Regions from separate parts of the Enterobacter sp. UPMP2052 genome, predicted to be linked through region 1. Evidence: predicted binding sites of a transcription regulator. Region 1 holds the regulator's gene; each other region holds the start of a gene.

Region 1 (7,224 bases):
TGACGACATGGCGAAGTTTTAAGCATCTGGTGGAAAAGGGGCGCTACTATAGCACAAAGAAACACCGGAGGCGGAGTGCCTCCGGTGCACTTTAGAAGGTCATGCTGAGCTGCGCGCCTGCGCCCCAGGTTTCATCTTCCCCATACAGTCCCATCAGGTCTACGTGGACCGTGTTGAACGGCGCAAAGCCCAGACCGCCGGTAAAGACATTGCTGTCGTTACCCTTCACGTCGGCACGGTAACCCGCACGCACCGCCAGCCAACTCAGCGGCGTGACTTCAGCACCTACGCCGACGTACTGAGAGGTATCTTCACTCTTAAAGCCTTTGGTTTCGGTCAAGTCACCGTCGGCGGTCAGCGTCACCAGATCGTTATGCCAGGCGGCACCGGCGGTGACCAGCGGGCGGATCTGATAGGTATCTTTGTAGCTCACCACTTCACCCGTGCGGCCATTGCGGATGCGAACATCTTTGGTGTCGATATCGCGCGACATCAGGTTCTGCCCGCTCACGCCCACCGTCCAGTGTTCACCGAAATCGGCGGCAATACCCGCATCAACGTTAAAACCGGTGTCGTCCGTACGGTAGCGGCTATCATTCCACTTGTTGCTGTCGTAATCGTAAATCGATGTGGTGTAGTTATAGACCCAGGTTTTCTGCAATTTTGGCGTCACGCCCACGGAGACCGGTACGCCGCCCAGGTCGAACTGACGGGCAACGGCGATACCGTAGTCGGAGACAATCGCCGCGCGGCCAGAGGCCGTGGAGTTGAGGTTTTTGGTGATTTGGTCAGTACCGTTCAGCGCAGCATCCAGCGCCACGCCTGCGGCCACCGCATCACTTCGTTGGATCCCGCGCAGGTAATCAATATCCTGCTGATCGATAGAGGAGCTGACGCGCCCGTGGGCATAACCTTTAGCCATAAACGCCACGGAGAGCACGTCGTTAGGAATGCTGACGGCAATCCCTGCACCGGCTGAAGCACGGGCGGTTTTGCCTTTAAGGTAATCCAGCTCGTCAGCGAGATCTTTCGCCGCGCCCTGGAACTGATTAATTGAGCCTAACGGATTGGTAATGATGTCGATGGGGGTGAGATTATCAATAACATCCTGATAGCGATTGATCTTATCGTTGATGTTATCAATTTCGTCCTGAAGGTTGTCTTTATCCGTAATTTGCGCGCCAACGGACGGTAATATTACCGTAACATCGTCCTCGGGTTTTGCCTTTGCTAATAACGCCGGGTTGATTAACGCCCCGCTGCCATAGCTCCCCGCCGCGACGCCCGTTCCACCCATTGCGTCGCTTCTCGCCTCCGCCCAGGTATTGGCTGCTCCCGCCTGATTTGCCATAAACAGGGAGACAGCGATGCTAACCACCGAAAATTTAAAATGTTTTTTCACAGTATGCTCGTCTTATAGTCTGTTATGAAATAACTCCCGTCTGTTATCACCCAAACAGGAACGAACTATTGCTGTGAATAAGAACGAAAAGACCCGCTATTTCTTTCCCTAAATAAAATTCCGTGAGGGCCTGTTGTTATGTGTGACGGCCCTCAATATTTATAGAAGAGGAAATTATTTTCGCCCAACTTTTCCATCGTGCGGGCCAAAAAACTGCGGAGGATGGTCAACCCAGCGGTCTTCACGCGTGGCGGCATACACCGGGTTGAGCGGATAGTAGATGCGGTTGTGCTTTTTATTGGCCTCTCCCACCACCAGTAACCGTACCTCCTCCTCGGTATTGTTGATAAAGGTATGGCAAACGCCGGTTCCGGCAGGAAAACCCACGCTGTCGCCCGGTTCCAGCTTCCACAGATAACCGTTGATCCAGGCTTCCGGGTAGCCTTCCAGCACGTAAACAAACTCCTCTTCATCGCTTTCCGCATGCGGATAAGAGGTGCGTCGGCCCGGCGGTAAACGCTCATGATGAATACCCATGCGGCTCAGCCCAAGCCTGCGGGCCAGCGGTGCGCCGATGGAAAACAGTTCGTTGCTATCGGGATAGGTTGCGTCGTCCGGGCCTTCAACGTCGCGCCAGTGTCGAATGCAGTCAGGTCTTTTCATGGTTAATGTCCGCTGTTGCAATGCGACAGGTATAGCACAGCCTGGGGAAACTCGGTGTTTTTAACAGAACATGATAAAGTGAGGGTTTTCCGCCCTATTACACCCGAGGTGCTTCATGGATAAGTCCACAACAGAGCTGTTAGTGCAGGCTGAAAAGCTGTGCGCGCAACGCAATGTGCGCCTGACTCCGCAGCGCCTTGAGGTACTGCGTCTGATGAGCCTGCAACAAGGTGCCATCAGCGCGTACGATCTGCTTGACCTGCTGCGTGAAAGCGAACCGCAGGCAAAACCGCCCACCGTCTATCGCGCGCTGGATTTTCTGCTTGAGCAGGGCTTTGTGCATAAGGTGGAATCGACCAACAGCTACGTGCTGTGTCACCTGTTCGATCAGCCCACCCACACGTCCGCAATGTTTATCTGCGATCGCTGTGGCGCGGTGAAAGAAGAAGGTGCGGAAGGGGTTGAAGACATCATGCATACGCTGGCGGCCAAAATGGGCTTCGCGCTGCGCCATAACGTCATTGAAGCACACGGGTTATGCTCCGCCTGCGTGGAAGTGGAATCCTGCAGCCATCAGGACGCATGTCAGCATGACCACTCCATCCTGGTGAAGAAAAAACCCCGCTAGCGGCAAAAGAAAAGGCGGCTCATGGCCGCCCTCAGGAGTACTTCCGTGTTCGCACGGGTGGTAATCAATTACCAGCGATAGTCGTTACGGGTTTCCCAGTCTTTGACTTCGGTTTCCGCCTGATCTTTCTCGTAACCGTAACGCTCCTGGATTTTACCTACCAGCTGGTCACGTTTACCTTCGATGACGGTCATGTCGTCATCGGTGAGTTTACCCCACTGTTCTTTCGCTTTACCTTTGAATTGCTTCCAGTTGCCGCCGATTTCGTCTTTATTCATAATCGTGTCCTCGTATTAAGCGTAAATTCGTATCGTCCGGTACGTGCATTTCTGCTGGACGTGATAATTATTATAGTCAGGGATTCGGCAGCCCGATTTATATTCAGAATCTTTAACCGTCACGATATATCAGAACGGGCAGGAAACCAGGTGTTGTTTCGCCAGTGACGGTGCCAGATAAAGGCCAGCGAGAGGCCCCGCAGGGAGAGGAATACCGCGAGCGCCAGCCACAAACCATGGTTACCCAGGTACGGCAGCGTAAAGAGCGTCAGACCAAAACCGGCCGCCGCAACTGCCATGCTGTTGCGCATTTCCGCGCCTCGCGTTGCACCAATAAACATACCGTCCAGCAGATAACACCAGACCCCCACCACCGGCAGGATCACCTGCCAGATGAGGTAATGGCTGGCCAGTTCACGCAGCGCCGGGAGTGAGGTGAGCTGCGCGATGATGTGCCCACCGAAACAGGCGTAGATCAGTGCAAATGCCAGTGCGACCAAACCCGACTGACGACACGCCGCCCGCCATACTTCGCGAAGCTGGCCGCTTTCACGCGCACCGTATGCCTGCCCGGAATGGGCTTCAACCGCATAGGCAAAACCATCCAGCGCGTAGGCGGTAAAGGTCAGGAGCGTCATTAACACCGCATTGACGGCAACAATTTCTGGCCCAAGGCGCGCCCCGAAGACCGTCAGCGCACCGAAGCAGAGCTGTAACAGCAGCGAGCGCAGCATGATATCCCGATTGAGCGCCAGCAGCTTACGCATATTGCCCCGCCAGGCGGTTTTGAGCAGCGCAACCGAGATCCCGCGCATCGCCAGAGCGCGCCAGACCATCCACAAGCCAATCAAAAATGTCCCGTACTCGGCGATTGCGGTTGCCAGCGCCGCCCCCCGCACGTTCATATGCAGGCCCATGACCAGCCAGAGATCGAGCACAATGTTGAGCAGGTTACCGACCACCAGCAGGATCACCGGCGCGCGGGCGTACTGCACGCCCAGCAGCCAGCCAAGCAGAACCAGGTTTGCCAGCGAAGCGGGCGCACTCAGCCAGCGGATTTCGAGGAAACGCCGCGCCTGCTCCAGCACTGCTTCGCTGCCGCCCACGATATGCAGCGCCAGGTCTATCAGCGGCGTGCGCAGCAAAACGATCAGCGCGCCTGCACCGAGCGCCAGGAATAAAGGTTGAACCAGCGCACGCGCCAGCCGCAGCGGATCTTTCGCGCCGTAGGCCTGGGCCGTCAGCCCTGTGGTGCTCATGCGTAAAAAGAGCAGCAGCATAAAGAGGAAGCTGGTTGCCGTGGCGCCAATCGCCACGCCGCCCAGATAGACGGGGGAATCCAGATGACCAATAACCGCCGTGTCCACCAGGCCGAGCAGAGGAACGGTAATATTGGAAAAAATCATCGGCAGCGCGAGACGCCAGAGTGCCTTATCAGAAGCAGTCAGCAGTGACATGGGAGAATACCGGGGACGATAAAACGAGACGGGCCGCGGAGAAACCGCAGCCCGTCAGGAAGAGATTACAGCCATTCGCCGTTGCGGATAACGCCAACGGCCAGCCCTTCAATGGAGAAGCTGTGTTCTCGCAGGTCTACCACAATAGGCGTGAATTCGTTGTTTTCCGGCAGCAGCTGCACGGTATTGCCTTGTTTCTTCAGGCGCTTAACGGTCACTTCATCATCAATGCGCGCAACCACAACCTGGCCGTTGCGTACGTCCTGCGTTTTGTGAACCGCCAGCAGATCGCCATCGAGAATACCGATGTCTTTCATCGACATCCCGCTAACGCGCAGCAGGAAATCAGCGCTCGGCTTAAACATACCGGGGTCCACCTGATAGTGGCTTTCGATATGCTGCTGTGCCAGCAGCGGTTCACCCGCCGCAACACGGCCAATCAGCGGAATACCCGTCTCTTCTTCAACAAGCAGGCGAATACCGCGTGATGCGCCAGAAACAATCTCAATGACGCCTTTACGCGCCAGCGCTTTGAGGTGTTCCTCAGCCGCGTTTGGAGAGCGGAAACCCAGACGCTGCGCGATTTCTGCACGCGTGGGTGGCATACCCGTCTGGCCGATATGATCCCGAATGAGATCAAACACCTCTTGCTGCCTGGTCGTTAACGCTTTCATTCCGCCCCCTGGGTGTATATACAGTTATGCTGTGAGTATATACAGTCAAAGGCGATTTTGGAACCAAAAACTGCACAAAAAACCAGGGACTTAATTATTCCTCGAGGCTCATCGGAAATGTGACCAAAGCAGCGTGACCCAGGTGATGGCTGCGATGATAATCGCCAGCAGCACGGCAGCCGATCCCATATCTTTAGCGCGACCCGAAAGCTCATGAAATTCTGAACCAATTCGGTCTACCACTGCCTCAATAGCGCTATTGATAATTTCCACTATCATCACCAGAAGTACGGAACCAATGAGGAGTACGCGGGTTATGGCATCAACATCAAGGAAACACGCGATGATAACCGCGACAATCGCGGCAACCGCTTCCTGGCGGAAAGCAGCTTCATTGATCCATGCGGCGCGGAAACCTTTCCATGAATAGCCTGCAGCTTTGATGATTCGGGTTAACCCAGTGGTATTATTGGCCATTAAAAGAACCTTATAGTGGAAATAGCGTCAGTAACTATACACAAAATCATTCATGCTGCCTCAGGCGAGCCTGAAGGATGCAGTGTATATAGCCGCAGCGCGTTTTGCTGCAGCCTGAAGTATGACGGGTAACAACAGAAATCTTGCGCGCTTTCTGTTATCCTTGCGCCGCAATTGCATTATTAACCAGAGGCTTTACATCGTTTATGTCCGGCTGGCCACGAATTTACTACAAGTTACTTAATTTACCATTAAGCGTCCTGGTAAAAAGTAAGTCTATCCCAGCAGAACCCGCGCTGGAATTAGGGCTCGATACGTCGCGCCCTATTATGTACGTTTTGCCTTATAACTCGAAGGCTGACCTACTGACGCTTCGCGCCCAGTGTCTGGCGCATGACCTTCCCGACCCGCTAGAACCGCTGGAAGTTGATGGCACATTGCTGCCACGCTATGTGTTTATCCACGGCGGGCCGCGCGTGTTCACCTATTACACGCCGAAAGAAGAGTCCATCAAGCTGTTCCATGACTATCTTGACCTGCACCGCAGCAATCCTGGCCTGGATGTGCAGATGGTGCCGGTCTCCGTGATGTTTGGTCGTCGTCCGGGCCGCGAAAAAGGCGAGGAGAACCCGCCGCTGCGCATGCTCAACGGCATCCAGAAATTCTTCGCCGTCTCATGGCTGGGGCGCGACAGCTTTGTCCGTTTCTCCCCTTCCGTTTCGTTGCGCCGCATGGCAGACGAACACGGCACCGACAAAATCATTGCGCAAAAACTGGCGCGCGTGGCGCGTATGCACTTTGCGCGTCAGCGTCTGGCCGCGGTTGGCCCGCGTCTCCCGGCGCGTCAGGATCTGTTCAACAAGCTTCTGGCGTCAAAAGCCATTGCTCGCGCCGTCGAAGACGAAGCGCGCAGCAAGAAAATCTCGCATGAGAAAGCCCAGCAAAACGCCATTGCACTGATGGAAGAGATCGCCGCGAACTTCTCTTACGAGATGATCCGGCTTTCTGACCGTATTCTCAGCTTCACGTGGAACCGCCTCTATCAGGGGATTAACGTCCACAACGCCGAGCGCGTGCGTCAGCTGGCACACGACGGCCACGAGATTGTTTATGTGCCCTGCCACCGCAGCCACATGGACTACCTGCTGCTTTCCTACGTGCTTTATCATCAGGGCCTGGTGCCGCCGCACATCGCGGCCGGTATCAACCTGAACTTCTGGCCAGCAGGGCCGATCTTCCGCCGTCTGGGTGCGTTCTTTATTCGCCGTACCTTTAAGGGCAACAAGCTTTACTCCACCGTGTTCCGTGAATATCTGGGCGAGCTGTTCAGCCGCGGTTATTCCGTTGAGTACTTTGTCGAAGGCGGACGCTCCCGAACCGGTCGCCTGCTCGATCCGAAGACCGGCACGCTGTCGATGACCATTCAGGCGATGCTGCGTGGCGGCACGCGTCCGATTACGCTGGTGCCTATCTACATCGGCTATGAGCACGTCATGGAAGTGGGCACCTACGCAAAAGAGCTGCGCGGTGCGACCAAAGAGAAAGAGAGCCTGCCGCAGATGCTGCGTGGGCTGAGCAAACTGCGCAACCTCGGTCAGGGCTACGTGAACTTCGGCGAACCAATGCCGCTGATGACCTACCTTAA
Region 2 (7,224 bases), on a different contig from region 1:
CTCGCGGGCGCGCTTCGGATCGAGCTTGCCGAGGCTGAAGGCCACGACAACCGTGGTACCCAGATCGATAGCGGCAAAAAAGGACATCACCACCATATTGAAGCTGTCTGCCAGGCCGACCCCTGCCATCGCCTCTTTGCCTAACCAGCTCACCAGGAAGGTGCTCAGCACGCCCATCAGCAGAACGCAGGTATTTTCCAGGAAAATGGGAACGGCAAGGGGGGTGATTTCTCGCCAGAACAGAACACGATAACTTTTACGTTTTGCATACCATGGCGTACGCATGATCGCCTGGCGTAGGGGGGCGGTGACGTTCAAAATGGACCTTAGCGAGAAAGTTGAAACTCCATTTCAAATGATGAGGCAGAAAAGGCTATCCTGCAAAGTATTTTCCATAAAAAATTTGTTTGAATTTACAACTAACTGACGACAGAATCAGCAATCAACCGCGGTTTGCAAAGAACAGGTTTGACAAAAGTTTTTTCGCCGTTAATATGTGCCTCCACAACGATTCCTCTGTAGTTCAGTCGGTAGAACGGCGGACTGTTAATCCGTATGTCACTGGTTCGAGTCCAGTCAGAGGAGCCACATTCTGAAAAGCCTGCTTTTAAAGCAGGCTTTTTGCTTTTCTGCGTTCGGTTACATTGTCGGGTAAGCATCGCGCCACCGGGCATCACCCCATGCACAGGGGAAATAAAAAAGGCCCTCTGTCACCAGAGAGCCTTTTTAACACCTGTCAGGGATTACTCGCTTTTAACTTCAGGGTTTTTCATTTCACCCATCGCTTTCAGCTTTTTAGAGATCTCACGACGTTCTTTTGAGATCTCAGCATTTTTGATGATGTAGTCATCAACACGGTCTTCGTAATCGCTTTTCATGCTGGCGATGATGCCCTGAATGGCTTCCACGCTCATGCCTGGCTTGATGTAGTCGCTCAGGTTGTCCAGCAGCAGTACGCGTTTTTGGTTGTCACGGATCTTCTTCTCAACGTCCTGGATTTCACGCTGCAGTTTGTTTTTGCGGCGGAACAGGCGGACGAATTCCAGAACATCCTGGAACGAAGGCTTGGTAGTTTCCATTTTTACACCCCTGATAATGTGAGAGTCGGATTCGTTAATGCCACCGTTGTAACAGACAGCGACGGCGAATGACAATGAGTATATCGTTTAAGACTATCATAACCCCAATTGATGCTGAATCGAAGCAGCAGGCATCGCATATGGCGATGGCTGCTTTTTATTTGCGCAGTGCCCGGCAGATAAGATGCGAGAGCAACTCCAGCTGCCGCGCCAGTTCCATGCTGAGCCAGACATAGCCATGAATCGGCGTTTCTGCCACGTTGTCCCCCTGCCGCTCGTTCATCAGCACCTTCAGCTCGGCCACGATCTCATTCAGGCGCTCGCTGTTCGCCAGAATCGGCTGCGGATTCCCTTCGTAAAGCGCATGAGCGATGGTGAGCAGCGTTTGCTGGGTCATCTGCTGCGTCTCTCTCAGTGTGTGTGCGTTGAGCATCAGCAGATGGCTGGGACGCGACGCCCAGTGGGCATTGATTTGCAGTTCGAGCATGCACACCAGGTTGCGGCTCACCGTCTGGATAGCTTCGAAAATGGCTTTCTGAATATGGGTTTCTTTGCTGGCAGGCGTAATCAGGCCGCGCATCTTAACCACGTCATTCAGGATTTTTTGCAGATGTTTTTCCAGACGCGGACGCTCGACCAGGTTGGGGGAAAACCCCGCCTGATACACCCGGTTGAACGCGGTAACGTAGTTGGCCATCTGGATACGCCAGTGAAGAAAGGCGCGCTGCGGCCAGATACCGGTAAACAGCATAGCCAGAAGTGACCCGAGGATGACATCTCCGCTTCGCCACAGTGCGGTCGTCATGTCACCTGCCGGCGCACCGACAACCACCGAAAGGGTTATACCGATTAGCAGTGCCTGATATGGTTTTTTCCCCAACGCCAGCCAGCCGCAAAGAAACATCGCCGCGGCACACCACAGCAGCATAACGGGGAAGGAGATCAGCTCCAGTTTGAGCGCGATAAGTCCCAGCGCAGAACCAAGAACCGTGCCGCCAATACGTTCAAACGCGCGTGGTACCACGTTCCCCCAGAAGGAGATAGGCCCCATGATAACCACCAGCGTAATCAGCGGCCATGTCCCTTCCGGAACATCCAACAAACGCACCAGCACAAAGGTCAGAATAAACGCCAGCGCGATACGAAGGCCATGCACCACGCGGTAATGTTTGTACAAGCGAATTTCAAAAGGCGTTAAAGATTTGTCGGGACGCACACCCGCTCTCCAGCTAAACGGCAAACCGCGATTGTACTGTGTTTTCAGCCGGGCGAAACGCCCCCGGCTGAAAAAACCCTGCGTTTACTGGGTCAACCCGCCTTGTGCTCTACCGGGACATACATTTCGATGTCCCAGTAGCCATCCGCGTTGCCATCGTTCAGGTAACGTTCAAAACAGGGTTTGGGTGCAATTTGGTAGTGACGATCCTGCAAAAGAGAATTGAAGAACTGGTACCAGGGCGTCGCGAAATCATGCTCCTCAACGCGGGCGCTTGCCACCGCGTAGTCCCCGGCGGCGATTTCGGTCAGCATCACCCCTTCACTGTTGTCAGGAATGACGAACGCCTCCGGCACCGTAACGGCCGTGTCGCATCGCAGTTTTTCCGCCGGGACTTCGTCCGGATTGTCATAGTACACGGCCACCCACTCGAGCGGCTGGATTTGACGCCCCTCGACCCACATGCCTAACTGCTCAAAGCCCTGCTTAACGGTTTTCTCCCATGGCCCCACCAGGTGAAAGCCCGCGATTTTACGTTTCTGCTGCTGCGTGATGCTGTAGTCCATGCCGCCTCCGGTTTCACTGTATATTCATACACTGTAAAGCAAATGGCCTGTTTTCGACAAACACGGAGTGTTTATTATGCGAGCAGACTCGCAACCCTGCCAGTCTGCCCGGGGGACGTTCGGTGTGGGGTTAAAGCGTGTGGTGCAGGTAATCCCCTAAACGGGAGAAGAATCCGCCTTTATTCACCGGCTCCAGCGTTACTAATGGCCAGTGGGCCACCACTTTGTCACGATCGTACAGTTGGATCTCCCCTACCCGCTGATGGGCCGCAAGCGGAGCCTCCAGCTCTTTTTTGTCCAGGACGTATTTGGCCTTGATGTTAGGCACTTCCGTCTTCGGCAGGGCCAGCCAGAAATCCTGATCCGTTCCCAGCTCCACCTGCTCTTTATCTCCGTACCAGATGCGCTCGGTCCCGACTTTTTTTCCGTTATGCAGGATCTGCACCGTATCGAAATTTTGCTGGCCCCAGTGCAGCAATTTACGCGCCTGATCTTCACGCCCTTTTGGGCTGTCGGCCCCCATGATGACCGCAATAAGACGGCGCTGACCGTCCACCGCCGAGGCGATCAGGTTAAAGCCTGCTCCGGACGTATGCCCTGTTTTCAGGCCGTCGACGTTCATGGTTTTATCCCACAGCAGGCCGTTACGATTCTGCTGGGTAATGCCGTTCCAGGTCAGGCTCTTTTCGCTGTACATATGGTAGAACTCAGGCTCGCCGTGAATGATGGCCCGGGAAAGCACGGCAAGGTCGTACGCTGAGCTGTGCTGGCCGGGGGCATCCAGCCCATGCACCGTTTCGAAGTGGGTATCGCGCAGGTTTAGCTTTTGCACGTAGTCGTTCATCATGTTCACGAACTGCGGCTGACCGCCCGCGACGTGATCCGCCAGCGCGACGCAGGCGTCGTTACCGGAATCCACGATCAGCCCGCGGCTTAAGTCACGCACCGTGACGCGATCACCGGGTTTCAGGAACATCAGCGAGGAGCCGTCAAACACCGGGTTACCCTTCGCCCACGCGTCACGGCCCACGGTAACGATGTCATCAGGCGTAATACGATGGCTATCAATGGCGCGATCGACGACATATCCCGTCATCAGCTTGGTCAGGCTCGCCGGGTTGCGCTGCTGGTGTTCATTGCCTGCCGTTAAAATCTGACCCGTGGTGTAATCCATCAATACCCAGGACCCGGCCTGAATGGCGGGAGGCTGCGGCGAAAAATCCAGCGGATCGGCAGCCAGCGCAGATGAAATGCTCGAAGCGAGCAAAGAAACAGCAATAAACAGACGGCGTTTCAACGGTATATCCTCAGGTCATTAAAAATCGTTGACCTTTTTACGGGAGTTCTGATGTCGTTACTTGCCTTAATTGCAAAAAAATGTGACAGAGAGCATATTTTTCCTCAGGCCCGCTCGCAAATTTCATCCCTGACGGCGCTTTTTATTCGGCCTCTCCCCTGCGATCGTTTACCATAGAGACGTCAATTTTTAACAGGATGGTATCACTGGTGTCTGACTCTGACGCGCGCCCTACTTTTTTATTCCACGACTACGAAACCTTCGGCACGCACCCGGCGCTTGACCGCCCGGCGCAGTTCGCCGCCATCCGCACCGATGAGGATTTCAACATCATCGGCGAGCCGGAGGTCTTTTACTGCAAGCCCGCCGATGACTACCTGCCACAGCCTGGCGCGGTGATGGTGACCGGCATTACGCCCCAGGAAGCGCGGGACAAAGGGGTTAACGAGGCCGAATTTGCTCGCCGTATTCACGCCCTTTTCACCGTTCCGAATACCTGCGTGGTGGGCTATAACAACATCCGTTTCGATGACGAAGTGACGCGCAATATCTTCTATCGCAACTTCTACGATCCCTACGCCTGGAGCTGGCAGAATCGCAACTCGCGCTGGGATTTACTGGATATCATGCGTGCCTGCCATGCGCTGCGCCCCGAGGGGATCACCTGGCCAGAAAATGAAGAAGGGTTAACCAGCTTCAGGCTGGAACACCTGACGCGCGCAAACGGCATTGAACACAGCAATGCCCACGACGCCATGGCCGATGTTTATGCCACGATTGCCATGGCGAAGCTGGTAAAAACGGCGCAGCCGCGTCTGTTTGACTATCTGCTGAGCCATCGCAGCAAGCAGAAACTCATCACCCTGATTGATGTGCCGCAGATGAAACCGCTGGTCCACATTTCCGGCATGTTTGGCGCATGGCGGGGGAATACCAGCTGGGTCGCTCCGCTGGCATGGCATCCCGATAACCGAAATGCGGTCATTATGGTCGATCTGGCGGGCGATATTTCTCCGCTGCTGGAACTCAACAGCGATACATTGCGCGAACGGCTGTATACCCCGAAAGACGCGTTGGGTGACGTGCCCGCCGTTCCGGTGAAACTGGTGCATATTAATAAATGCCCGGTGCTGGCACAGGCCAATACGCTGCGCCCGGAAGACGCCGACAGGCTGGGCATTAATCGCCAGCACTGCCTGGATAATTTGAAAGTGCTGCGCGATAACCCGCAGGTGCGCGAGAAAGTCGTCGCCATCTTTGCCGAGGCAGAGCCGTTCGTGCCGTCTGAAAACGTGGATGCGCAGCTCTATAACGGCTTCTTCAGCGATGCTGACCGTGCAGCAATGAACATTGTTTTGCAAACCGAGCCGCGTAATCTGCCGGCGCTGGATATTACCTTCGCTGACAAGCGCATCGAGAAACTGATGTTTAACTATCGGGCGCGTAATTACCCTGGCACGCTGGATGAGGCAGAGCAGGAACGCTGGTTGCAGCATCGTCGTAATATCTTCACGCCGGAATTCCTGCAACGCTACGCAGAAGAGCTGGAGATGCTGTACAGCCACTATAACGGGGATGCTGAAAAACAGGCGCAGCTGAAAGCGCTGTATCAGTATGTGCAGGAAATTGTCTGAGGAAATGCAGGCATAAAAAAACCGGAGGCAATGGTCTCCGGTTTTTTTTATGGGTTACGTATCAGGCAACGTCTTCGTACTGAGGTACGGGATTACGGAAGCTTTTGGTTACGCAGGCCAGGTAGATTAAACCAATAGCCGCCCAAATCAGACCCAGAACCATTGAGCTCTCTTCCAGGTTCACCCACAGCGCACCCACGGTCAGCGCGCCGCACATTGGCAGGAACAGGTACTGGAAGTGGTCTTTCAGCGTCTTGTTACGCTTCTCGCGGATCCAGAACTGCGAAATCACGGAGAGGTTTACAAAGGTAAACGCCACCAGTGCCCCGAAGTTGATCAGCGCCGTCGCCATCACGAGGTCGAAGTTAATCGCTAACAGCGCGATAGCCCCAACCAGAATGATGTTCATTGCTGGCGTGCGCCATGTCGGGTGGACATAGCCAAAGAAGCTTTTCGGGAACACGCCGTCACGGCCCATTACGTACATCAGACGCGCAACGCCCGCATGTGCAGCCATGCCCGACGCCAGAACGGTGATGGTAGAGAAAATCAGCGCCCCGACCTGGAACACTTTACCCGCCACGTAGAGCATGATTTCCGGCTGAGACGCATCCGGATCCTTAAAGCGCGAGATATCCGGGAAGTACAGCTGCAGGAAATAGGTGGCGAAGATAAAGATCAGTCCACCGATCAGCGCGGTCAGGAAGATAGCGCGCGGAATAACACGCTCTGCGTCTTTCGTCTCTTCCGACAGGTTGCTGATGCCGTCAAATCCGGTAAAGGAGAAGCACAGGATCGTCGCCCCGGTAATCATCGGAATGACATGCGCATCACCAGACCAGAACGGTTTGCTGCTCGCCAGGGTTCCCGCACCTTCACCGTGGAAGACGCCATAGATCACCATACCGAGAATAACGGCAATCAGCACTACCTGAAGCACCACGATAACAGAGTTAAAGTTGGCAACAGACTTGATGCTACGCAGGTTAAAAGCGGTCATAAAGGCCACCAGCGCAATCACGAATACCCACGAAGGTATCGATGGCACCAGGGCTTCAAAATAAATTTTTGCCAGTAAGATGTTGATCATCGGTGCGAACAGATAGTCGAGCAGCGAAGACCAACCCACCATAAAGCCAACGGTCGGGCTAATGGATTTCTGGGCATAGGTGTAGGCGGAACCGGCAGACGGATAGCGACGCACCAGCTTACCGTAGCTCAGCGCGGTAAACAGGATCGCGATCAGCGCGAAGGCGTAAGCCGTCGGAACGTGACCGTCTGTGAGGCCTGAAACGATACCAAATGTATCGAACAGCGTCATTGGTTGCATATAGGCAAGGCCCATCATAACAACCGGAAATAGCGTAAGCGTCTTACGTAATTCCACGCGAGAGGTGTTTGGAGTTGCATTATGCGACATTGGATGTCTCCT
Region 3 (7,224 bases), on a different contig from region 1:
ACGCGCACAACGGCCAACTGACGGGCTATAAATCGCTTGAAACGGGCAATTTCCGCCCGGTCGGAGAAACCGACAGCGAAAAAGCGTTTTGCTGGCTGCTGCACAAGCTGACGGAACGCTATCCCCGCACGCCGGGCAACATGGCCGCGGTGTTCAAATACATTGCGTTACTGGCGACAGAATTGCGCGAGAAAGGGGTATTCAACATGCTGTTGTCTGACGGGCGCTACGTGATGGCGTACTGTTCGACGAACCTGTTCTGGATCACCCGCCGTGCGCCGTTTGGCGTAGCCACGCTGCTCGATCAGGATGTGGAGATAGATTTTCAGAAGGAGACCACGCCGAACGATGTGGTCACCGTGATCGCGACGCAGCCGCTGACGGGCAACGAAGCCTGGCAAAAGATTATGCCAGGCGAGTGGGCGTTATTTTGCCTCGGGGACCGTGTAGTTTGACGCCAGTTGTGGGTGGACGACTTCGTGGCTCAGCGGTTTGCTGACCAGATAACGCCCATCCACAACCGAAACAACCGGCGGCTTATGGGTCTGCTCAAAGTAGTCGTAACCCGGCTTCAGCTGTTTCCAGAAATCCGCGTAGTAAGAGTATTTGTGACGTGCCATGTTGGCATCGGTCATGCGGAACGGATAAATGCTCACCTGCACGTTCGGCTGACCAAAGACCAGTGCGCCGGTCACGAACTGGAAAATCTCATCAATGCCCGTATCGGTCATCGCGTAACAGCCGACAGACACGCAGGCACCGTGGATCATCAGGTATTTACCCTCATAACCGTGGGCACGGTCGAAGGCGTTCGGGAAACCGATGTTAATCGCTTTATAGAAACGGCTGTCAGGTTTTAGCTGGCTACGCTGAACATTGTAAAACCCTTCCGGACTCTTGAAGTCGCCCTGACGTTGTTTTGGTCCAAGGCCCCCTGAATAGTTACAAATCTTATAACTATCAAGCAGCTGATACGTCTCGCCCATTTTGACATACAGGTCGAGAGTGCGCTCTTCCTTGAAGATTTGAATATAAACCGGGGATCCCATTAACTGCTGTTTATATTCTTTGCTGATGGGTGTGGTTGAACTGTTGCTGCTGAGCAGCCCGGCAAACGACACACACGGAATCAGAAGCATCGCAATGAATAATGCGATTTTACGCATACTACTTGTTCCTTGATAAAACCATGACCAACTTGCCAGGACGGCAAAAGAGACCCGAAATCAGATTATTCTGGACAGGAGCGCTCACATTATCATCGCTATAGATTTTCGCAATAGCGAAGCTGTTAGTTTACACATTAGTTTTCCTTTATAAAGTGTGCAGACGCTGCTCGCGTCACGGACGCTTCTCAATTTGCTTATGTTTACTGTATACTTATCCAGTGATGAGTGAGGGTTTACTATGCGCAAAATAATCCATGTCGATATGGACTGCTTTTTCGCTGCGGTAGAGATGCGTGATAATCCGGCGCTACGGGATATCCCTATCGCGATAGGCGGAAGCCGCGTCCAGCGTGGCGTCATCAGTACCGCCAACTATCCTGCGCGCAAATTTGGCGTACGCAGCGCAATGCCTACGGCAATGGCGCTGAAGCTGTGCCCTCATCTCACCCTTTTACCGGGGCGTTTCGACGCCTATAAAGAAGCCTCCGCCCACATACGGGAAATTTTTTCCCGCTATACCTCGCTGATTGAGCCGCTTTCGCTGGACGAAGCTTATCTTGATGTCACTGACAGCCTGCATTGCCACGGCTCAGCCACGCTGATGGCGCAGGAGATCCGCCAGACCATCTCAGACGAGCTAAACCTGACCGCATCGGCAGGCATCGCGCCGGTGAAGTTCCTGGCGAAAATCGCGTCCGATCTCAATAAGCCCAACGGTCAGTACGTCATCACCCCTGAAGAGGTCCCGGCGTTTTTGAAAACCCTGCCGCTCGGTAAAATTCCCGGCGTGGGGAAAGTCTCTGCCGCCAAGCTTGAAAGCATGGGATTACGGACCTGTGAAGACGTGCAGCGCAGCGATCTGGCGATGCTGCTCAAGCGTTTTGGCAAATTTGGCCGCGTGCTGTGGGAGCGCAGCCAGGGGATTGACGATCGCGACGTGAACAGCGAACGGCTGCGTAAATCCGTCGGGGTCGAGCGCACGCTGATAGAAGATATTCACGACTGGTCAGATTGCGAAGCCATTATTACCGATCAGCTCTATCCCGAGCTGGAACGACGTCTGGCGAAGGTAAAACCGGATCTGCTGATTGCCCGTCAGGGCATCAAGCTCAAGTTCAACGATTTCCAGCAGACCACCCAGGAACACGTCTGGCCCCGGCTGAATAAAGACGATCTTATCGCTACGGCAAAAAAAGCGTGGGAAGAGCGGCGGGCAGGGCGAGGGGTTCGGCTGGTGGGGGTGCACGTTACGCTGCTGGATCCGCAGCTGGAGCGGCAGTTGGTATTAGGGTTGTAGCGTGTATCAATCGTAGGCCCGGCAAGCGAAGCGCCACCGGGCATCAAACGACTAATTACTTCGCAGGGATCGCCTTCAGCAGTTCCGTCAGCAGCGTCCAGTAGTGGCCCACGCTTTCGATATGAACCTGCTCATCCGGGGAGTGTGGCCCGGTGATGGTTGGCCCAATGGAAACCATGTCCATGTTCGGGTACGGTTTTTTGAACAGACCGCACTCCAGACCCGCGTGGATCACCTGGATATTCGGCGTGCTGTTGAACAGACGCTGATAGGTTTCACGTACCAGCGCCATCACCGGAGAGGTGGCATCCGGCTGCCAGCCCGGGTAGCTGCCTTTCGCGGAGGTGTTCGCGCCAGCCAGTTTACCCAGAGATTCCAGCATGCTCACCACATACTCTTTACCGCTGTCGATCAGCGAGCGGATCAGGCAGATGATCTCTGCGCTCTCGTCGCTCATGGTGACCACGCCCACGTTCAGAGAGGTTTCTACCACGCCTTTCGCGACGTCGGAGTTGCGGATCACGCCGTTTGGCGTGGCGTTCAGCAGTTGAATGAAGCTGTCGCGTGACTGTGCGGTCAGCGCGGCTTTATCTGTAGAGACAGATTCCAGCACCACGTTTAGGTTTTTCTCTTTCTCAGACAGTTCGTTTTTCAGGATATCCAGATAAACGCTGGCGAGTTTTTTCAGCTCGTCTGCTTTTGCCGCAGGCACGGCCACGGTGGCGAAGGCTTCACGTGGGATCGCGTTACGCAGCGTACCGCCGTTGAAATCCACCAGACGCAGATCCAGGTCAGCCGCATGGTCTGCCAGGAAGCGCGCCAGCAGTTTGTTGGCGTTGCCGAGGCCTAAATGAATATCGCCGCCGGAGTGGCCGCCTTTCAGCCCCTTCAGCGTCAGCTTGAAGGTCTCGAAGCCCGCAGGAACGGCTTCGCGGGAGAGCGGGAGGGTAGAGATGAAATCAATCCCGCCCGCACAGCCCATGTAGATCTCACCTTCTTCTTCGGAGTCGGTGTTGATCAGGATGTCAGCCTGCAGCCAGTTCGCCTGTAAGCCAAACGCACCGTCCATGCCCGCTTCTTCGGTCATGGTCAGCAGCACTTCCAGCGGGCCGTGCTCAACGCTGTCGTCTGCCAGCACGGCCAGCGCAGAGGCCATGCCAATACCGTTGTCCGCGCCAAGGGTGGTGCCGCGCGCTTTCACCCAGTCGCCATCAATGTACGGCTGAATAGGATCTTTGGTGAAGTCGTGAACGGTATCGTTGTTTTTCTGTGGAACCATATCCAGGTGCGCCTGCAGCACAACCGGTTTACGGTTTTCCATCCCTGCGGTTGCAGGTTTACGGATCAGGATGTTGCCCACCTGGTCACGCTCGGCGTGCAGGCCTTTTTCCTTCGCCCAGCCCATAATGTGTTCGGCTAATTGTTCTTCATGGTAGGACGGGTGCGGAATGGAGCAGATTTTGGCAAAAATATCCCACAGCGGCTGTGGCGATAATTGAGACAGTTCAGACACGATAAGTCTCCTTGTCGGTGCGCTGCAAACAATGATGCAGGACACAGGGTTAGCAGGTTAATAGTTACCACAAGTCGGGCTTGCGAGATGAAACTGAGAATACCACTTTCTCTGGTTGCTGGTAGCATTAAGCATGTAAAAACTCAGGCTCAGGGCGCTAAACACTGGTTTTTAGTGCGTCAGATCTCTATAATCTCGCGCAACCTATTTCCCCCTTGAACACTTTTTAAGCCGTAGATAAACAGGCTGGGACACTTCACATGAGCGAAAAATACGTCGTCACCTGGGACATGTTGCAGATTCACGCACGCAAGCTGGCTGCGCGTCTGATGCCTTCCGAACAGTGGAAAGGCATTATTGCCGTCAGCCGTGGCGGTCTGGTACCGGGGGCGCTGCTGGCACGTGAGCTGGGTATTCGTCATGTCGATACCGTTTGCATCTCCAGCTATGACCACGACAACCAGCGCGAGCTGAAAGTGCTGAAACGCGCAGAAGGCGACGGTGAAGGCTTCATCGTTATTGATGACCTGGTGGATACCGGTGGTACCGCGGTGGCTATCCGCGAAATGTATCCGAAAGCTCACTTCGTGACCATCTTCGCGAAGCCGGCTGGTCGCCCGCTGGTGGATGATTACGTGATTGATATCCCGCAGGATACCTGGATTGAACAGCCATGGGATATGGGTGTGGTCTTTGTACCGCCTATTTCAGGCCGCTAATTCCAGTACGTAACTTTACACGCCCGGCCATGCCGGGCGTTGTTCTTTTTAGCCTCTGCCGCGTTACAATGGTCTCTTAATGACGTATCCATGGAGGCAACGCAATGACGCAGGCGAATCTCACTGAGACTCTTTTCAAACCCCGTTTCAAACATCCTGAGACGTCGACGCTGGTGCGCCGGTTTAACCCTGGCACCATGCCTTCAGTGCAGTCTGCGTTAGACGGCAAAAATGTCCCCCACTGGTATCGCATGATCAACCGTCTGATGTGGATTTGGCGCGGTATCGATCCCCGTGAAATCCTCGAAGTGCAGGCGCGCATCGTGATGAGCGAGGCCGAACGCACCGACAGCGAACTGTACGATACGGTCGTTGGCTATCGCGGCGGCAACTGGATCTATGAGTGGTCTAAACAGGCGATGCTCTGGCAGCAAAAAGCCAGCCAGGAAGAGGATGCCACGCTCAGCGGCCAGCACTGGCTGCACGCCTCAAACCTCTACAGCATTGCCGCCTATCCCCATCTCAAGGGGGATGAACTGGCCGAGCAGGCTCAGGCGCTGGCCAATCGCGCCTACGAAGAAGCGGCTCAGCGGCTGTCATGCCGCATGCGCGAGCTTGAATTTACCATCCCCGGGGGAGCGTCCGTAACCGGCTTCCTGCATATGCCGGAAGGCGAGGGACCATTCCCGACGGTGCTGATGTGTGGCGGCCTCGATTCGCTTCAGATTGATTACTTCAGCCTGTTTGAGCGCTACTTTGCACCAAAAGGGATCGCCATGCTGACGCTGGATATGCCCTCAATCGGTTTCTCAACCAAGTGGAAACTGACGCAGGACTCGAGCCTGCTGCACCAGCATGCGCTGAAAGCGCTGGAAAATATTCCATGGGTTGATCATACCCGCGTGGCAGCCTTTGGTTTCCGGTTCGGGGCCAACGTCGCGGTGCGTCTGGCCTACCTTGAATCCTCCCGCCTGAAAGCGGTCGCCTGTCTTGGCCCGGTCGTCCATGCCCTGCTCAGCGATCCCGTGCGGCAGGGCAGCGTGCCTGAGATGTATCTGGACGTGCTGGCGAGCCGTCTTGGCATGCATGATGCATCAGACGAAGCGTTGCGCGTGGAGCTTAATCGTTACTCCCTTAAAACGCAGGGGTTACTGGGGCGGCGGTGTCCTACGCCGATGCTCTCCGGATTCTGGAAAAACGATCCGTTCAGCCCGGAGGAAGAGTCGCGTTTAATCACCTCGTCATCTTCCGATGGCAAACTGCTTGAAGTGCCATTCAGCCCGGTGTACCAGAATTTTGACAAAGCGTTGAAAGAGATCACGCGCTGGATCGCTCAGAGAGTGTGTTAATAGATTGCTAAATTTTGACGGTTTGGTAAAACAGTGGCTTCACAAAAGGAGATCGTAATGACGTTACCGAGTGGACACCCGAAAAGTAGACTGATTAAGAAGTTCATGGCTCTTGGCCCGTACATTCGAGAAGAGCAGTGTGAAGAGAATCGCTTTTTTTTCGACTGCCTGGCCGTATGCGTCAACGTGAAGCCTGCGCCTGAAAGCCGTGAATTCTGGGGCTGGTGGATGGAAATGGAAGCAGAGGAAAAACGTTTCACCTACAGCTACCAGTTTGGTCTGTTTAATAAAGAAGGGAACTGGCAGCCTGCGCCTATCAAAGATCAGGAAGTGATCGATCGTCTGGAGCACACACTGAAAGAGTACCTTGCCAAAGCAACGGCGCTGCTGGCAACGCTGGACCTGAAGCTGGAACCCGCCGATGATTTCTCAAGCGAAGCGGTTAAGCTGACGGCATAAGGTCAGGTTGGTCATCCGGGTAAGGCGAAGCCGCCACCGGACAATAAAAAACCGGCATTACGCCGGTTTTTTATTACTGCAAAATCAAAACTGGTACGTCATCCCCAGGGCAACGATATCATCGCTGCTCACGCCCAGTTTATTATCGTCGTCAATCTGGTTGATTTTATAATCAACAAAAGCGGACATATTTTTGTTGAAATAATAGGTCGCGCCCACGTCGATATATTTCACGATATCTTCGTCACCGATCCCTTCGATATCTTTGCCTTTAGACTGAACATAACCAATGGATGGACGCAGACCAAAATCAAACTGGTATTGCGCCACGGCTTCGAAGTTTTGCGCTTTATTGGCAAAGCCGCCTGAAATCGGGGCCATATTACGCGTTTCAGAATAGATGGTCGCCAGGTAAATATCGTTACCGTCGTACTTCAGGCCTGTTGCCCAGCCTTCCGCTTTTTTACCTTCGCCGCGCGCCTGTAGGTTTTGCTCGTTGGTACGATCAGAGCTAGCGTAAGCGCCGATGATGGAGAAATCGCTGCCGCCGAAGTCATAGCCCAGAGAGGTGCCGAAGCCGTCGCCGTTCTGTTTTTTAACGTCGCGGTTTTCGTTTTTGCCCTGGTACTGCAGGGTCATATCAAGACCATCGACCAGACCGAAAAAGTCGGTATTACGGTATGTTGCAAGGCCGCTGGAGCGTTTAGTCATGAAGTTA
Region 4 (7,224 bases), on a different contig from region 1:
CGCGCGGTTCATCTGCAACAAAATACGGTGAAGCCGCACCACGTCGTGGGTGCCGGTTTTCTCGCTCAGGTCGTTTAAGAACATCTCCGCCAGCCCGCGCAGTTTCTCAAGGTGCTTCGCCAGCTGCTGGCAAATCTCCATCACCTCGTCCGGCAATTCGCCCATGGCAAAGCGGTGTTCCGCCTCCTGGGTCTGCGGCAGATACAGGTTCAGGATGTTATTCAGCGACGAGATTAGCCCGTATACCTCGTCGCAATGCTCGTTGAGCCGTTCAGGCACCGCCAGCGGCGGCGTGGTTTTCGGGCGGAACTGCTCCATGCAGGTTGCCACCAGCTTGCAGAACAGATCGAGCTGCAGGCGGAACCACGGGGCGGTAATTTCGGCGCTCATCTCCAGGGCATCGCGCGCGACGTCCGGCAGATGGTGTCCTTCATCCAGCACCAGCAGCAGGTTTTTCGGCTCCGGCAGCACGGCTTCGCTCTCAAGCGCCGCCATCACCAGCGCATGGTTTGCGACCACCACTTCCGCTTCCTGAATCTCGCGGCGGGCGACAAAGAACGGGCATTCGCGGTAATAGTGGCAGTTGCGGTTCAGGCAGCTCGCTTTATCGGTGCTCAGCCTGCGCCAGAGATCGTCGCTGATGGCCTCGCTGGTGTGGTCGCGCAGTCCGTCCCACTTATAGCCGTCGAGATCGGTTTTCAGTTTGGCGCACCGCTCCTGCTCGGCCTTGTTGTTCGGCGTCAGTTCATCATCAAGAAACGCCAGCAGATCCTGTTGCGCAGGCTCGCTGCTGGCGAGCGCCGCCAGGTTACGCGGGCAGACGTAGCGACCGCGGCCAAAGGCGGCTGTAAAACGGAGATCGGGGATAATTTTGCGCAGCAGCGGCAGGTCTTTGCTGAAGATTTGATCCTGCAGCGCCACGTTGGCGGTACTCACCACCAGCGTTTTTTGCTCTTCCCGCGCAATCGCAATGCCGGGGATAAGATACGACAGGGTCTTCCCGACGCCCGTCGGGGCTTCAATCGCCAGATGCCGCCCGTCGTCCCCGGCGAGCGTTTTTGCCACATCAGCAATCATCTGCCGCTGAGGCGCTCGGGGGATAAAGTCGGGGATCTGCTGCTGTAGCGCCTTATACCAGGCGCCAATTTGCGCTTTGAGCGCCGCGGTTAAAGCCATCGTAAACCTGAAATACTGTATAAACAGCCACTATTGTGGCACTTTCCGGCGGATGCCGCAAAAAGAAAAAGTCCAGATGTAAGGACAAGAGCCTCGCAGCGAATCTACGCAAAGGCTCTTTGTTATTTCAGTGGCATCGTTCCGTTCACTTTAACTATCCTGCTACCTGGTCATTTCTCTGCGGTGAACGTGCTAAGGGGGCTACCGCCGCCCCCTTAGCAATCCCGGCTCCCGGCAGAGAAAATCGCCGCTTCGCGGTGCCCTCAGCTTATTCCTTCCGGCTTTCGGGTCGGGCACCAGCCTGCATCCCTGCAGGCTATGCCCTCGCCGCGCATCCCTGCGCGTCGCCCCGGCCTTCAGGAAACGCTTCGGCGATTTTCAGCCGGACTCTCGCTCCCTCAACCTTTTATGCCGCCTGAATGTGGCACCGCCGTTGAGTCCCGCAGAAATCGGCGAACCGGAGACCGGATGACAAGGGCTGGACGCCATGGATGGCGGCCAGAGGCGAAACGAGACAGGACGTCGAGTCGAGCCGACCGCAGGGAGACGGTCGGGAGGTGAGCGCAGTGCGAAGCACCGATTTCATGGCGGGCCGCGGGGATTGACAAGGGGGCCGCGGTGGCCCCCTTGTCACGTTCACGGGTAATGAACGTATTATATTCTGTGGATATTAAGGTGAACGTAACCTTCAATTATAACCAACAGACAATCATCCCAGAAAACTACACGCTGGCAGGTTTACGCGGGCGGCGTCGACGCTGCCCTTCCCCTGCTGGCCGGGCTTCACCGCTGCGCCACGGGTTCTCGCCGCCGGATTTCGCTTCGCCGTTTCGGCGCGGCGGTTTACCGGATGCTTTCGGCGCGCCGCCTTCCGAACGGCGCGGCTGCTGCTGTCCACGACCACCGCCGCCGCCACGCTGCTGACGACCATTCTGAATCGGCTCCGCCTGAATAGACGGATCGACATCGTAGCCTTCGGTGGTGATGCGCGGGATCTCTTTCTTCAGCAGACGCTCAATATCGCGCAGCAGTTTGTGTTCATCGACGCAAACCAGAGAGAGGGCTTCGCCAGTGGCCGCCGCGCGACCGGTACGGCCGATACGGTGAACATAATCTTCCGGCACGTTTGGCAGCTCGTAGTTCACCACGTGCGGCAGCTCTTCAATGTCGAGACCGCGGGCGGCGATGTCCGTTGCCACCAACACGCGAATGTCGCCAGACTTAAAGTCCGCCAGCGCACGGGTACGCGCGCCCTGGCTCTTGTTGCCGTGGATTGCCGCGCTGCGGATGCCGTCTTTATTCAGCTGTTCCGCCAGGTGGTTGGCGCCGTGTTTGGTGCGGGTAAAGACCAGCACCTGCTGCCAGTTGCCCTGCCCGATCATCTGGGAGAGCAGCTCGCGCTTACGTTTCTTATCCACGAAGTGAACATGCTGCGTCACCTGCTCGGAGGCGGTGTTGCGGCGCGCCACTTCCACTTCCAGCGGGTTATGCAGCAGCTTTTCAGCCAGCGCCTTGATCTCATCTGAGAAGGTCGCGGAGAAGAGCAGGTTCTGACGACGTGCAGGCAGTTTAGCCAGCACGCGGCGAATGTCGTGGATAAAGCCCATATCCAGCATGCGGTCAGCTTCATCCAGCACCAGAATTTCAATCTGATCGAGCTTCACCGCGTTCTGGTGTTCGAGATCCAGCAGACGGCCCGGCGTTGCCACCAGCACGTCCACGCCGCCGCGCAGTTTCATCATCTGCGGGTTGATGCTCACCCCGCCGAAAACCACCAGCGAGCGAATGTTGAGATAGCGGCTGTAATCACGCACGTTCTCGCCAATTTGCGCGGCCAGCTCGCGGGTTGGGGTCAGGATCAGCGCACGGACCGGGCGACGGCCTTTAGCGTGCGGCTGGTTTTTTACCAGCAGTTCTAACAGCGGCAGGGTAAAGCCCGCGGTTTTTCCGGTACCGGTCTGGGCGCTGGCCATCAGGTCACGGCCCTGCAACACGGCAGGAATCGCCTTCTGCTGAATAGGGGTTGGCTCGACGTAGCCCTGCTCTGCGATTGCGCGCAGAATTTCCGGGTTCAGGCCAAGGGAATCAAAAGACATAAAAACTCCGAACCGCCCCGACCGTCACTGGTGTAGTTTTCAGGGAGATATTACGAATAGGGAGGACAAAAACCACAATGTCGTGAAGTTGCGCAGTGTAGCAGCTTTTGTGACGTGGCGCATAAAATATCCCTTAGCCGCGCCTCGACAGCCCTTTTCTTTGGGGAAGTCAGCTGGACAAACCCCGGAACCGGGCATAATCTTAATCAATCGATTGATTAATTTTTAAAACCGCCATGAATACGACTCCGACCACCACCAAAGGTGAACAGGCCAGAAGCCAGCTCATAGCCGCCGCGCTGGCGCAGTTTGGCGAGTATGGACTCCACGCCACCACGCGGGATATCGCCGCGCACGCCGGACAAAACATCGCGGCCATTACCTACTATTTTGGCTCAAAAGAGGATCTTTATCTCGCCTGTGCGCAGTGGATCGCCGATTTCATCGGCGAGAATTTCCGCCCACACGTTGAGGAGGCAAGCGCGCTGCTCAGCCAGCCCTCCCCCGACCGGGCCGCTATCCGCCAGCTGATCCTCAACGCCTGCCACAATATGATCCGCCTGCTGACGCACGACGACACCCTGAGCCTGAGCAAATTTATCTCCCGCGAGCAGCTCTCCCCCACTGCCGCCTACCAGCTGGTGCACAGCCAGGTGATTGACCCGATGCACGGCCATTTAACCCGCCTGATCGCCGCCTATACCGGCCAGGATGCGCACGACACCAACACCATTTTGCATACCCACGCCCTGCTGGGCGAAGTGCTCGCGTTTCGTCTGGGGCGAGAAACCATTTTGCTACGTACCGGCTGGACACAATTCGATGAGGATAAAGCCGCACAGATAAGCCAGGTCATTACCTGTCATGTTGACCTGATCCTGCAGGGTTTAACGCAAAGGAGCCTGAAGTCATGAAAAAACCTGTCGCCATCATTCTGGTGGTCGTTGTTCTGCTTGCTGCGGGCATCGGCGGCTGGCTGTGGTATCAAAGCCAGCAGGATCGCGGCCTGACGCTCTACGGCAACGTAGATATTCGCACCGTGAATATGAGCTTCCGCGTCGGGGGGCGACTTGCCTCACTCAACGTGGATGAAGGTGACGCCATCAAAACCGGCCAGACGCTGGGGATGCTGGATAAAGCGCCCTTCGAGAACGCCCTGATGCAGGCAAAGGCGGGCGTCTCCGTCGCGCAGGCGCAGTATGATTTGATGCAGGCTGGCTATCGTGATGAAGAGATCGCCCAGGCCACCGCCGCCGTCAGACAGGCGCAGGCGGCGTATGACTACGCGAAGAACTTCTATAATCGCCAGCAGGGGCTGTGGAAAAGCCGCACGATTTCTGCCAACGACCTGGAAAACGCGCGTTCGTCCCGCGATCAGGCTCAGGCGACGCTGAAATCGGCGCAGGATAAATTGAGCCAGTACCGCACCGGTAACCGCCCGCAGGATATCGCCCAGGCAAAAGCCAGCCTCGAGCAGGCGCAGGCGCAGCTGGCACAGGCGGAACTGGATCTGCGCGACACCACCCTGGTTGCCCCGTCCGACGGCACGCTGATGACCCGCGCCGTGGAGCCGGGCAGCATGCTGAGCGCGGGCAGCACCGTCTTAACACTCTCCCTGACCCGCCCGGTGTGGGTACGCGCCTATATTGATGAGCCGAATCTCGGCCAGATGCAGCCGGGCCGCGAGCTGCTGCTGTACACCGATGGCCGCCCGGACAAGCCGTACCACGGGAAGGTCGGCTTTGTCTCCCCCACCGCCGAGTTCACCCCGAAAACCGTTGAAACGCCGGACCTGCGCACCGATCTGGTCTACCGCCTGCGCATCATCGTGACCGATGCAGACGATGCGCTGCGCCAGGGCATGCCCGTGACCGTAAAACTCACCGACGGGGAACGACATGAATGACGCGGTTATCCAGCTCAATAATCTGGTCAAGCGCTTCGCCGGGATGGATAAACCCGCCGTCGCGCCGCTAAACTGCACGCTGCAAAAAGGCTACGTCACCGGGCTGGTTGGCCCGGACGGCGCGGGTAAAACCACGCTGATGCGCATGCTCGCGGGCTTGCTGAAGCCGGATGAAGGCTCGGCCAGCGTGCTCGGCCTCGATCCGATTAACGACGACGGTGCGCTCCACGCCATGCTGGGCTATATGCCGCAAAAGTTCGGTCTGTATGAAGATCTGACGGTGATGGAGAACCTTAATCTGTACGCCGACCTGCGCAGCGTGACCGGTGACACCCGGCAGAAAACCTTCGCCCGTCTGCTGGAGTTCACCTCGCTCGGGCCGTTTACCGACCGTCTGGCGGGGAAACTCTCCGGCGGGATGAAGCAGAAGCTGGGGCTGGCCTGTACCCTTGTAGGTGAGCCGAAGGTGCTGCTGCTTGATGAGCCCGGCGTCGGCGTCGACCCGATCTCGCGCCGCGAGCTATGGCAGATGGTGCATGAGCTGGCGGGCGACGGCATGTTAATTCTGTGGAGTACCTCCTACCTCGACGAAGCCGAGCAGTGCCGCGACGTGCTGCTGATGAACGAGGGAGAGTTGCTCTATCAGGGCGAGCCCACCGCGCTGACGCAGAGCATGGCCGGGCGCAGCTTTCTGCTGCACAGCCCGCAGGAGACCAACCGCCAGCTGCTGCAGCGGGTCCTGAAACTGCCGCAGGTCAGCGACAGCATGATTCAGGGTCGTTCGGTGCGCGTGATCCTCAAAAAAGAGGCGACTCCCGACGATATCCGCCAGGCCCAGGGCATGCCCGAGATTGAGATAAACGAAACCGCCCCGCGCTTCGAGGATGCGTTTATCGACCTGCTCGGCGGTGCGGGAACGTCGGAATCCCCGCTGGCCGCTATTCTGCATACGGTCGAGGGCACGGCGGGTGAAACGGTGATCGAGGCGAAATCGCTCACCAAAAAATTCGGTGATTTTGCCGCGACGGATAACGTTAACTTCACGGTGAAGCGTGGCGAGATCTTTGGCCTGCTGGGGCCAAACGGCGCGGGAAAATCCACAACCTTTAAAATGATGTGCGGCCTGCTGGTGCCTACCTCCGGCAAAGCGCTGGTGCTGGATATGGACCTCAAGGTCAGTTCCGGCAAGGCGCGCCAGCACCTCGGCTATATGGCACAGAAGTTTTCGCTCTACGGCAACCTGACGGTCGAGCAAAACTTGCGCTTTTTCTCCGGCGTCTATGGCCTGCGGGGACGGGCGCAGAACGAAAAAATCAGCCGCATGCGCGACGCGTTTGGCCTGACCAGCATCGCCTCCCACGCCACCGACGAACTGCCGCTCGGCTTTAAGCAACGCCTCGCCCTGGCCTGCTCGCTGATGCACGAGCCGGATATTCTGTTTCTCGATGAACCGACGTCGGGCGTTGACCCGCTCACCCGCCGCGAGTTCTGGCTGCACATCAACAGCATGGTGGAAAAAGGCGTGACGGTGATGGTCACCACCCACTTTATGGACGAGGCGGAGTATTGCGACCGTATCGGGCTGGTCTATCGCGGCAAGCTCATCGCTCACGGTACGCCGGACGATCTCAAAGCGCAGGCCGCCGATGATGACGTCCCGGACCCGACCATGGAGCAGGCGTTTATCACCCTCATCCACGACTGGGATAAGGAGAATGCTCATGCGCAGTAACGCCATTTCGTGGCGCAGGGTGCGCGCGCTGTGCGTCAAAGAGACGCGGCAGATTGTGCGCGACCCGAGCAGCTGGCTCATTGCAGTGGTGATCCCCCTGCTGCTGCTGTTTATCTTTGGCTACGGAATTAACCTCGACTCCAGCAAGCTGCGGGTCGGGGTGTTGCTGGAGCAGCAGAGCAAAGAGGCGCTGGATTTCACCCACGCCCTGACCGGCTCGCCTTACATTGACGCGACGATTAGCGACAACCGCCAGGAACTGATCCAGAAGATGCAGGCCGGGAAAATACGCGGGCTGATCGTCATTCCGGTAG

The links. The regulator LexA, encoded in region 1, represses DNA repair genes until DNA is damaged. The targets are predictions, from matches to a motif close to TNCTGTATGTACATACAGNA.
Region 2: sbmC (DNA gyrase inhibitor SbmC) is a predicted target of LexA. The motif match lies at 2,876-2,895, and genes of this name have one in related genera.
Region 3: dinB (DNA polymerase IV) is a predicted target of LexA. The motif match lies at 1,371-1,390, and genes of this name have one in related genera.
Region 4: dinG (ATP-dependent DNA helicase DinG) is a predicted target of LexA. The motif match lies at 1,190-1,209, and genes of this name have one in related genera.

What each region holds. Positions count from the first base shown of each region.
Region 1 is NZ_JBSKJR010000012.1:34,305-41,528, reverse strand. It holds gene dusA (tRNA dihydrouridine(20/20a) synthase DusA) at 1-9, opposite strand, end outside; gene traF (conjugal transfer protein TraF) at 92-1,351, opposite strand; gene ACWKX3_RS20710 (cupin domain-containing protein) at 1,577-2,065, opposite strand; gene zur (zinc uptake transcriptional repressor Zur) at 2,181-2,693, shown strand; gene ACWKX3_RS20700 (CsbD family protein) at 2,762-2,971, opposite strand; partial or broken gene ACWKX3_RS20695 (hypothetical protein) at 3,020-3,094, opposite strand; gene dinF (MATE family efflux transporter DinF) at 3,091-4,428, opposite strand; gene lexA (transcriptional repressor LexA) at 4,494-5,102, opposite strand; gene ACWKX3_RS20680 (diacylglycerol kinase) at 5,211-5,579, opposite strand; gene plsB (glycerol-3-phosphate 1-O-acyltransferase PlsB) at 5,786-7,224, shown strand, end outside.
Region 2 is NZ_JBSKJR010000001.1:486,900-494,123, reverse strand. It holds partial or broken gene emmdR (multidrug efflux MATE transporter EmmdR) at 1-350, opposite strand, end outside; tRNA gene ACWKX3_RS02210 (tRNA-Asn) at 513-588, shown strand; gene ACWKX3_RS02205 (DUF496 family protein) at 744-1,079, opposite strand; gene ACWKX3_RS02200 (FUSC family protein) at 1,237-2,295, opposite strand; gene sbmC (DNA gyrase inhibitor SbmC) at 2,388-2,861, opposite strand; gene dacD (serine-type D-Ala-D-Ala carboxypeptidase DacD) at 2,992-4,158, opposite strand; gene sbcB (exodeoxyribonuclease I) at 4,356-5,792, shown strand; gene plaP (putrescine/proton symporter PlaP) at 5,854-7,212, opposite strand.
Region 3 is NZ_JBSKJR010000002.1:22,296-29,519, forward strand. It holds gene ACWKX3_RS10270 (class II glutamine amidotransferase) at 1-455, shown strand, start outside; gene dpaA (peptidoglycan meso-diaminopimelic acid protein amidase) at 426-1,166, opposite strand; gene dinB (DNA polymerase IV) at 1,408-2,466, shown strand; gene pepD (cytosol nonspecific dipeptidase) at 2,522-3,979, opposite strand; gene gpt (xanthine phosphoribosyltransferase) at 4,240-4,698, shown strand; gene frsA (esterase FrsA) at 4,803-6,047, shown strand; gene crl (sigma factor-binding protein Crl) at 6,105-6,506, shown strand; gene phoE (phosphoporin PhoE) at 6,591-7,224, opposite strand, start outside.
Region 4 is NZ_JBSKJR010000001.1:1,932,031-1,939,254, forward strand. It holds gene dinG (ATP-dependent DNA helicase DinG) at 1-1,176, opposite strand, end outside; gene rhlE (ATP-dependent RNA helicase RhlE) at 1,899-3,272, opposite strand; gene cecR (transcriptional regulator CecR) at 3,509-4,186, shown strand; gene hlyD (secretion protein HlyD) at 4,183-5,178, shown strand; gene ACWKX3_RS08955 (ATP-binding cassette domain-containing protein) at 5,171-6,910, shown strand; gene ACWKX3_RS08960 (ABC transporter permease) at 6,900-7,224, shown strand, end outside.